3 regions of the Romboutsia sp. genome follow, and region 2 is predicted to be linked to each of the others. Evidence: predicted binding sites of a transcription regulator. Region 2 holds the regulator's gene; each other region holds the start of a gene.
The links. The regulator HrcA, encoded in region 2, represses chaperone genes, less so after heat shock. The targets are predictions, from matches to a motif close to TTAGCACTCNNNNNNNNNGAGTGCTAA.
Positions count from the first base shown of each region.

Region 1: the regulator HrcA is predicted to act here: its motif matches at 1,105-1,131, upstream of htpG (molecular chaperone HtpG).
Region 3: the regulator HrcA is predicted to act here: its motif matches at 1,814-1,840, upstream of AC11VW_RS01740 (co-chaperone GroES).

Region 1 covers NZ_JBXKIW010000016.1:58,626-61,927, forward strand. The annotation lists gene AC11VW_RS01840 (methionyl aminopeptidase) at 1-471, shown strand, start outside; gene htpG (molecular chaperone HtpG) at 1,205-3,082, shown strand; gene AC11VW_RS01850 (DUF3955 domain-containing protein) at 3,171-3,302, opposite strand, start outside.
Region 2 covers NZ_JBXKIW010000051.1:106,162-109,463, reverse strand. The annotation lists gene hemW (radical SAM family heme chaperone HemW) at 1-479, shown strand, start outside; gene hrcA (heat-inducible transcriptional repressor HrcA) at 578-1,597, shown strand; gene grpE (nucleotide exchange factor GrpE) at 1,616-2,194, shown strand; gene dnaK (molecular chaperone DnaK) at 2,324-3,302, shown strand, end outside.
Region 3 covers NZ_JBXKIW010000016.1:30,163-33,464, forward strand. The annotation lists gene AC11VW_RS01730 (DNA-3-methyladenine glycosylase family protein) at 1-255, shown strand, start outside; gene cls (cardiolipin synthase) at 275-1,759, shown strand; gene AC11VW_RS01740 (co-chaperone GroES) at 2,020-2,304, shown strand; gene groL (chaperonin GroEL) at 2,323-3,302, shown strand, end outside.

The sequences.
Region 1 (3,302 bases), on a different contig from region 2:
GTAGACGTTTCTACGATATACAATGGATATTATTCAGATGCATCTAGAATGTTTATGATAGGAAATGTTAGCGATGAAGCTAAGAAGCTAGTTGAAGTAACTAAAGAATGTCTATACAAAGGGATAGAAGCGGTTAAGCCTTGGGGACATATAGGAGATATAGGTGCAGCAATACAGCAACATGCGGAAGCAAATGGATATTCTGTAGTTGAAGACTTTGGAGGGCATGGAATAGGATTACAATTTCACGAAGATCCGTTCGTATCCCACTATGGAAGTGCAAATGAAGGTATGATATTAGTTCCAGGAATGACATTCACAATAGAACCTATGATAAATCAAGGAATTTGTGAACTTTATATAGATGAAGAAAATGAATGGACTTCATATACAGATGATGGGCTATTATCAGCTCAATGGGAGCATATGGTTTTAGTAACTGAAGATGGTGTTGAAATTTTAGCAAAATAGTTTGATAAATAGCAGATGTAAAAACAGATTTAGATTTAGTAACTTTTCTTAATAATCTGTTATAAATTTCTATTGAGTTTGTAGTATATATTGATATTCTTATCTTCTGCAGATACTTGAAATATGTTGAAAGTTCATCCAAATTATTTCTTCAAATCTTACAAATATAAGTTTATATAGAATTCTTATTAGAATAATTTTAATATTTAAATTATACTTTCACAACATTTATTAAAAAATTTCTCATAAAACAATGTTCAATAAAACCTTTATTTTTTTGTACATATTCAATGGAGCAGAGAAATATCTAAAAGCATTTAGAATCATATTGAAACTGTTCACAAAATTGCAAACACCTCTTAATGCATATTTTGAAGGTTAAAATTAAAAAGAAAAACGAGATAATGAAATAGGAGCTTTAGAGCTCCTATTTTTTATTTATATGAGATTCAACAACTCAAATAAAGACTGATAATTACACACATGGTGATGTTAACTGGAAGGATAAACTTATAGTATTTAATGGCAAGGAAATAACTTATGATGCAATAGGGAATCCACTGACATATGATGTACAGGCGTTTATTTGGGAAGAAGGAAGACAACTAGCAAACTAATAAAAATTGATAAAAATTAGCACTCTATACTTGACAGTGCTAACAAAAATGCTAAAATAATAATTAATAGGGGTTCCTATATAAGAAAAATTTACTTATAACAAGGAGGATAATTTATGACAAATCAAAAAGGTAGTATATCAATACATACGGAAAATATTTTTCCGATAATAAAGAAATGGCTATATTCTGATAAAGACATATTTATAAGAGAACTTATAAGCAATGGATGCGATGCAGTAAACAAGCATAAGAAGCTTATTTCATTAGGAGAGATAGAAGGGGATAAAAATCAAAACTACAAAATAAATGTATCTATAAACAAAGAAAATTCAGCACTTATATTTGAAGATAATGGTATAGGTATGACAGAAGAGGAAGTAAACAAATATATAAATCAAGTTGCTTTTTCTGGAGCAGAAGATTTCTTTAATGAATACAAAGATAAAATGAATGAAGAAAATGATATAATAGGTCATTTTGGATTAGGATTCTATTCTTCTTTTATGGTATCTAAAAAAGTTCAAATAGACACATTATCATATAAAGAAGATGCAACAGCTGTAAGATGGGTAAGTGAAGGTGGCACAGAATATGAAATAAGTGAATGTGATAATAGAACTACAAGAGGTACAACAATTACATTATTCTTAGAAGATGATAGTAAAGAATTTTTAGAAGAATATACTGTAAGAGATATAATAGATAAATATTGTTCATTCTTACCGGTAGATATTTATTTAAATAATTGTAATGAAGAAGATAAAAAAGAAAATGAAGAAGCTGAAAAAGAACAAACTCCTATAAATAACACACAACCATTATGGTTAAAGTCACCAAAGGATTGTACGGATGAAGAATACAAAGAATTCTATAGAAATGTATTTAAGACATTTGATGAACCATTATTTTGGATACATCTAAATGTAGATTATCCATTTAATTTAAAAGGAATATTATACTTCCCTAAATTAAATAATGAATTTGAACTTATAGAAGGTAAAGTTAAGTTATATAATAATCAAGTATTCGTAGCAGATAATATAAAAGAAGTTATACCAGAGTTTTTACTATTATTAAAAGGTGTAATAGATTGTCCAGATTTACCATTAAATGTTTCTAGAAGTTTCTTACAAAATGATAAAGATGTAAGTAAAATTTCTAAGCATATAGTTAAAAAAGTTGCTGATAAATTAAAATCATTATTTAAGAATGAAAGAGAAAGCTATGAAAAATTCTGGGATGATATACAAGTATTTATTAAATATGGATGCTTAAAGGATGAAAGCTTCTATGATAAGATAAAAGACAGTATATTATTTAAAACTATAAACTCAGAATATATGACACTTAATGATTACTTAGAAAAGTGTAAGGAAAAGCATGAAAATAAAGTGTTCTATGTGAGTGATGAAGGACAACAATCTCAATATATAAAATTATTTAAAGACTATGAATTAGATGCTGTAGTATTAAATTCTACAATAGACAACCACTTTATATCTTTTGCAGAGTTTAAAAACCAAGGTGTTAGCTTTAATAGAATAGATGCAGATTTATCTGATGTATTAAAAGATGAAAAAGATATAGAGAATGCAGAAGAAAGAACTACTATAGAAAACTTATTTAAAGATTCAGTAGGTGAAAGAATAAAAACTTATTCTGTAGAAAGCCTAAGAAGTGAAGAAACTTCTGCTATTATTTTAGTATCAGAACAATCAAGAAGAATGGCTGAAATGAAATCACAATTTGCTGGAATGAACCTTGTAATGAATTTTGAAGAAGAAAAAACTTTAGTTATAAATGACAATAGTCCAATAATTAAAAAATTAGTTTCTTTAAAAGAAGAGGAGTCTAAGAAAGAACAAATATCATTAATTTGTAATCAAATAGTAGATATAGCTTTATTAGCTAACAAAGAATTAGATTCTAAGCAATTAGACGATTTTATAAAAAGAAATAATCAACTTATGAATATGATAATATCATTATAAAAAAATCCCCATTTAGGGGATTTTTTAATTGTTTTTATTGAGTAGCAATATATTTTTAACTTCAGCAACATCAAGTAAGTTTAAATATCTATTTATTAGATTTTTTAGTATTACGATAGAATGACACTGTTCTAACTAATAGTCCAATTATGCCAATAAAGAAGAATAGACAACCAATTGGTATTAAAAAAATTGGTTCAACAAGAGTGCCATCTGGAGC
Region 2 (3,302 bases):
TGTATAATTACACAATAAATTATCTAAAAGAAAATGGATATAATCAATACGAAATATCAAACTATGCTAAAGAAGGATTTGAATGTAGGCATAATATATTATATTGGAAATGTGATCACTATATTGGTTTAGGACCAGGAGCATCAGGATATTTAATCAATTATAGATATAATAATGTAGAAAGTTTGCAAGATTATCATGAAAAATTAAGTAAAAACAAAAAACCTATAGAAAATTTAGAAAAATTAAGTATAGAAGATAAAATTCAAGAAAAAATATTTATGGGACTTAGGATGAATGAAGGAATAAAATTTGATGATTTAAAAAAACAATTTAATGTAGATGTTAAGGAAAAATATAGTAATCAAATTAAAGAACTAAAAGAAAAAGGACTTATAAATGAAAGTATAGCTGGATTTAGCCTCACTCAAAGAGGTAGAGAAATATCTAATAGTGTTTTTGTAGAATTCATAAATTAATTCAAAAGTGTTGACAAAGATAAAATATAATGATATATAATATATATAATCTTTTTAGCACTCGAATATAGTGAGTGCTAACAGCTAGGAGGTGTAGTATGGAATTGAATGAAAGAAAATTAAATATCCTCAGAGCTATAATTAAAGATTATATACAAACAGCCGAGGCTGTAGGATCAAGGACGATATCTAAAAAGTATGACTTAGGTATTAGTGCTGCGACTATAAGAAATGAAATGGCTGACCTTGAAGAGCTTGGTTATCTTATTCAGCCACATACTTCTGCAGGTAGAGTTCCATCTGAAAAAGGTTATAAGCTTTATGTAGACTTACTTATGAGCCAAGGAGAATTAAGTGATCAAGAAAAGATATTAATGGAACAATGTGTACACAATAATGTAAATCATATAAAAGATTTAATTCATGAAACATCTAAGCTATTATCTCAGCTTACTAACTATACAACGGTAGCAGTGACTAAAAGTTTAGTAAATCAAAGTGTTATCAAACACATACAGTTGGTAGAGATGAATGATAATAAAATATTACTAATAGTTGTAACGGACAAAGGTGATATAAAAAATGCTAACCTTACCACTAATATTTATTTAGACCAATCTAAGTTAAATTTAATCTCTGACAATCTTACTAAGAAGCTTGGAGGGAAAAGTTTCACAAACTTAGATACAAGGCTAATTGAATTTATAAAATATGAAATAAGTGAATATTCAGCATTTATAGATGAACTTATAAGTGCTTTGAATTTTGATATATCAGATGAAGACTCTTTAGTTTCTTTAAATGGAGCGACTAATATATTTAGTTATCCAGAATTTAATGACATACTAAAAGCTAAATCATTTCTAAACATGTTAGAACAAAAAGAAATTATAGCTAGTATGATGAAATCAAAGGGGATTCAAAAAGATAACATAAACATAATTATTGGTAGTGACAATGATTGTGAACTGGCTCAAGATTGCAGTATGGTTACAGCAACATACAATATTGATAAAGATTTAGTAGGTCGTATAAGTTTTATAGGTCCAACAAGAATGGATTATTCTAGGATTTATGCAATAGTAAATTATATGAGCTTATTATTTAACAAAAAATAAATTGAGGGGTGTAATATCTTGCAAGAAAAAAATATAGAACAAGAAGAGCTAAAAGAAGAAGTAGATGCTTTAGTAGATGAAGAAGTTCAAACTGAAGATATAGAAGAATCTGAAGAAAGTAACTGTGAAGATAATGTTTCTGACATAAATGATAAGTTACAAGAAAATAAATTACAAGAAGAAATAGATGTACTTAATGAACAATATCAAAGACTTCAAGCAGAATATTCAAACTATAGAAGAAGAACTCAACAAGAGAAAGAAACTATAGGATTATTTGCAAATGAAAAGATATTAGGAGAATTAATACCAGCTATAGACAACATGGAGAGAGCACTTCAAGCTTGTGAAAACAAAGAAGATACTATGTACCAAGGAATAGATATGGTATATAAGCAACTTCAAAGTACTTTAACAAAATTTGGAGTACAAGAGATAGAAGCACTAGATTGTGACTTTGATCCAAACCTACACTTAGCTGTAATGCAAGAAAGTGTAGAAGGAGTAGATGCCAATAAAATAGTAATGGTACTTCAAAAAGGATACAAATTAGGAACTAAAGTACTAAGAGCTAGTATGGTTAAGGTTTCTTGCTAGTAATTAACTTTATACACAATACAGTACTTAAAATTAATTATGCTAATAAAAAATGTTTGCATAAAAGCAAACGTAAAATTTAAAATAAAAAATTAATATATAAAAAATTACTTTAGGAGGAATTAAACAATGGGAAAAATAATAGGAATAGATTTAGGAACAACTAATTCATGTGTTGCAGTTTTAGAAGGTGGAGAAGCTCAAATAATAACAAATGCAGAAGGTATGAGAACTACTCCATCAGTAGTAGCATTTACTAAAGATGGTGAAAGAATAGTAGGAGAGCCAGCAAAAAGACAAGCAGTTACAAATGCTGATAAAACAATAATATCTATAAAAACTCATATGGGTACAGATTACAAAGTTGACATAGATGGTAAAGGATATACGCCACAAGAAATATCTGCTATAACATTACAAAAATTAAAGGCAGATGCAGAAGCTTACTTAGGTCAACCAGTAACAGAAGCTGTTATAACAGTTCCAGCATACTTTACAGATGCTCAAAGACAAGCAACTAAAGATGCGGGTAGAATAGCAGGATTAGAGGTTAAGAGAATAATAAACGAACCAACTGCCGCAGCTCTTGCTTACGGTATGGATAAATTAGATCAAGAAAAGAAAATATTAGTATTCGATTTAGGTGGAGGGACATTCGACGTTTCTATACTTGAAATCGGAGATGGAACATTTGAAGTTTTAGCTACTGCTGGTAACAACAGATTAGGTGGAGATGACTTTGACCAAATAGTAATAGATTACTTAGCTGAAGAGTTTAAAAAAGCTGAAGGTGTAGACTTAAGAAATGATAAGATGGCGCTTCAAAGATTAAAAGAAGCTGGTGAAAAAGCTAAAAAAGAATTATCATCTACAATGTCTACAAACATAAACTTACCATTCATAACAGCTACTATGGAAGGACCAAAACATTTAAATATAGATTTAACAAGAGCTAAGTTTGATGAATTAACGGCTGCATTGGTAGAAAAAACTATGGAACCAACAAGAAGAGCATTACAAGATGCAGGACTTTCTACATCTGATATAGATGATGTATTATTAGTTGGTGGATCTACAAGAATACCAGCTGTTCAAGATGCAGTTAAGA
Region 3 (3,302 bases), on a different contig from region 2:
TGTATAAAAGAATTAACAAAGTTCAATGGAGTAGGTCCAAAGGTTGCTGATTGTATAGCGTTATTTGGAATGACAAAGATTGACACTTTCCCTGTTGATGTTTGGGTTAAGAGAGTTATGCAGGAGTTTTATGTAGAAGAAGATATGAGCTTACCTAAAATAAGAAAATATGCTATAGATAAATTCAAAGACTTATCAGGGTATGCACAACAGTATTTATTTTATTATGCAAGAGAGCTTGGTATAGGAAGGTAAATAAAAGAGGGAGTGAACTATGAGTGTTGGAGGATTTTTATTTTTAAGCTATTTAATAATATCTTATATAGCTGGAGCCATAATTTCTATGTCTATTATACTTGAGAATAGAGACCCTGCTAGAACTGTTACATGGTTATTGATATTTATATTGCTTCCAGGAATCGGGCTAGTAATTTATGCAGTTTGTGGTAAAAATATAAGAAAAAGAAAGTTATTTAAGACGCAAAAATTAGCTAATAATATAAAGGAAGAAAAATTATTTGAAAATCTACAAGAAATAGAAGAATTAGTGCAGTTGGAAAAGAATTCAATAAAAAAGAATAAACTATTAAATGAAAATGAATACGCAAAGAAAAGAGTAATAAGCATTTTATTAAATACAGGAATGTTCCCATTTACATCTAATAATAAGATAGACGTATATATAGATGGTAATCAAAAATTTGATAATCTTATTAAAGATATAAAGAATGCAAAGGATCATATACATTTAGAATATTTTATAATAAAAGATAGTGATATAGGTAGAAAGATAAAAGATTTATTAATAGAAAAATCAAAAGAAGGTATTAAAGTCCGTATTTTATATGATGATGTTGGATGTTGGAGATTTTGGTTTCATCGAGAATTTTTCAATGAAATGAAGCGAAATGGTATAGATGTTATGCCATTTTTACCAGCAAAGTTTCCTATTATAGGAGGGAAATTAAACTATAGAAATCATAGGAAAATAGTAATTATAGATGGAAAAGTCGGGTACACAGGTGGAATAAATATAGGCGATGAGTATCTAGGTAAAAATAAGAAGTTTGGATATTGGCGAGACACTCATATTAGGATAGAAGGAACCTCGGTATATATGTTACAGATGATATTTTTGATAGATTGGTACTATACAACAAGAGAAATTATTATATTAAAACAATATTTTCCTAAGATGAATTATTGTGGAGATAGTATGGTTCAAGTAGTGGCAAGTGGTCCAGATAGCGACTGGGAGGCGATACACTATGCATATTTCTCAGCTATATGCCAAGCTAAAAAGAATATATATATAGAAACACCATACTTTATACCGGATGAAAGCATCCTTAGAGCTTTAAAAAGTGCAGCATTAAGTGGAGTGGATGTAAGGATAATTTTCCCTAAAATTGCAGATCACAAAATAGTAAATAGTGCTTCATACTCATACTTTGATGATATTTTAAGATCTGGAGGAAGAGTGTATCTTTACACGAAAGGATTTATACATTCTAAGATAGTTATAATAGATGATAAAATATCTTCAACGGGTTCTGCGAATATGGACTTAAGAAGTTTTATGCTTAATTTTGAAATAAATGCATTTATATATGATGAAGATGTTGTAAGAGTAATGACAGAAGATTTTTTTGATGATTTGAAAAATAGCGAAGAAATAAAATATGCAGATTTTAATAAGAGAAATATCATCAAAAAGGCCAAAGAATCAATAGCTAGGTTATTTTCTCCCATACTATAAATATTTAACAAAAAGTATTGAAAATTATGGGTAATTAGTATACTATAATAATTGTTAGCACTCTTAATGATAGAGTGATAAAATTATTATAGTATATATTTATTTTACATAAAAATTAGCAAGTTTTAATTTATAGGAGAGCATAAGAAAGGTTTAAAAATAGTAATAAATTTAAATTTTTTTATTAAACTTATAAAGCGCCAAGAGTGGAATTTTATATATTCCTTTAATATAAACAATTCATTTAGGAGGTAAAGATCATGAAAATAAGACCATTAGCTGATAGAGTAGTGATTAAAAAGTTAGAAGCTGAAGAAAAAACTGCAAGTGGAATAGTTTTACCAGGGGCAGCTAAAGAACAACCTCAAATGGCTGAAGTTGTTGAAGTTGGACCAGGTGGAGTTGTTGATGGAAAAGAAATAGTTATGGAATTAAAAGTTGGAGATAGAGTTATATTCCAAAAATATGCAGGAAATGAAGTTAAATTAGAAGGAAAAGAATATACAATATTAAAACAAAGCGATATATTAGCTGTAGTTGAATAATATTTAGGAGGGGTTAAAATGGCTAAAGAAATTAAATTTGCTGAAGATACAAGAAGAGCTTTAGAAACTGGAGTAAACAAATTAGCAGATACAGTAAAAGTTACACTAGGACCTAAAGGAAGAAATGTTATATTAGATAAAAAATTTGGTTCACCTCTTATAACCAATGATGGTGTTACAATAGCCAAGGAAATAGAGCTAGAAGATAGATTTGAAAATATGGGAGCTCAATTAGTTAAAGAAGTTGCTACTAAAACTAATGATGTTGCAGGAGATGGTACAACAACTGCTACAGTTTTAGCTCAAGCTATAATAAGAGAAGGATTAAAGAATGTAACAGCTGGAGCTAATCCAGTTTTAATCAGAAAAGGGATACAAAAATCTGTTGAAGTAGCTGTTGAAGAATTAAAAAATCAATCAAGAACTATAGAAACGAAAGAATCAATATCTCAAGTTGCATCTATATCTGCTGGAGATGAAGAAGTAGGTAAATTAATAGCAGAAGCTATGGAAATAGTAGGAAAAGATGGTGTTATAACTGTTGAAGAGTCTAAAACTATGAACACAGAATTAGACGCTGTAGAAGGTATGCAATTTGACAGAGGATTCGTATCTGCATATATGGTAACAGATGTAGATAAGATGGAAGCTGTTTTAAATGATCCATACATATTAATAACAGATAAGAAAATATCTAATATACAAGAAATATTACCTGTACTTGAGCAAATAGTTCAACAAGGTAAAAAATTATTAATAGTAGCTGAAGATGTAGATGGGGAAGCATTATCTACATTAGTAGTTAACAAATTAAGAGGAACATTTGAAGTTGTTGCTGTTAAAGCTCCAGGATTTGGAGATAGAAGAAAAGCAATGCTTGAAGACATAGCTACACTTACTGGAGGTCAAGTAATATCTGAAGAATTAGGATATGACTTAAAAGAAGCTAATGTAACTATGTTAGGTAGAGCAGCTTCAGTTAAAGTAACTAAAGATAG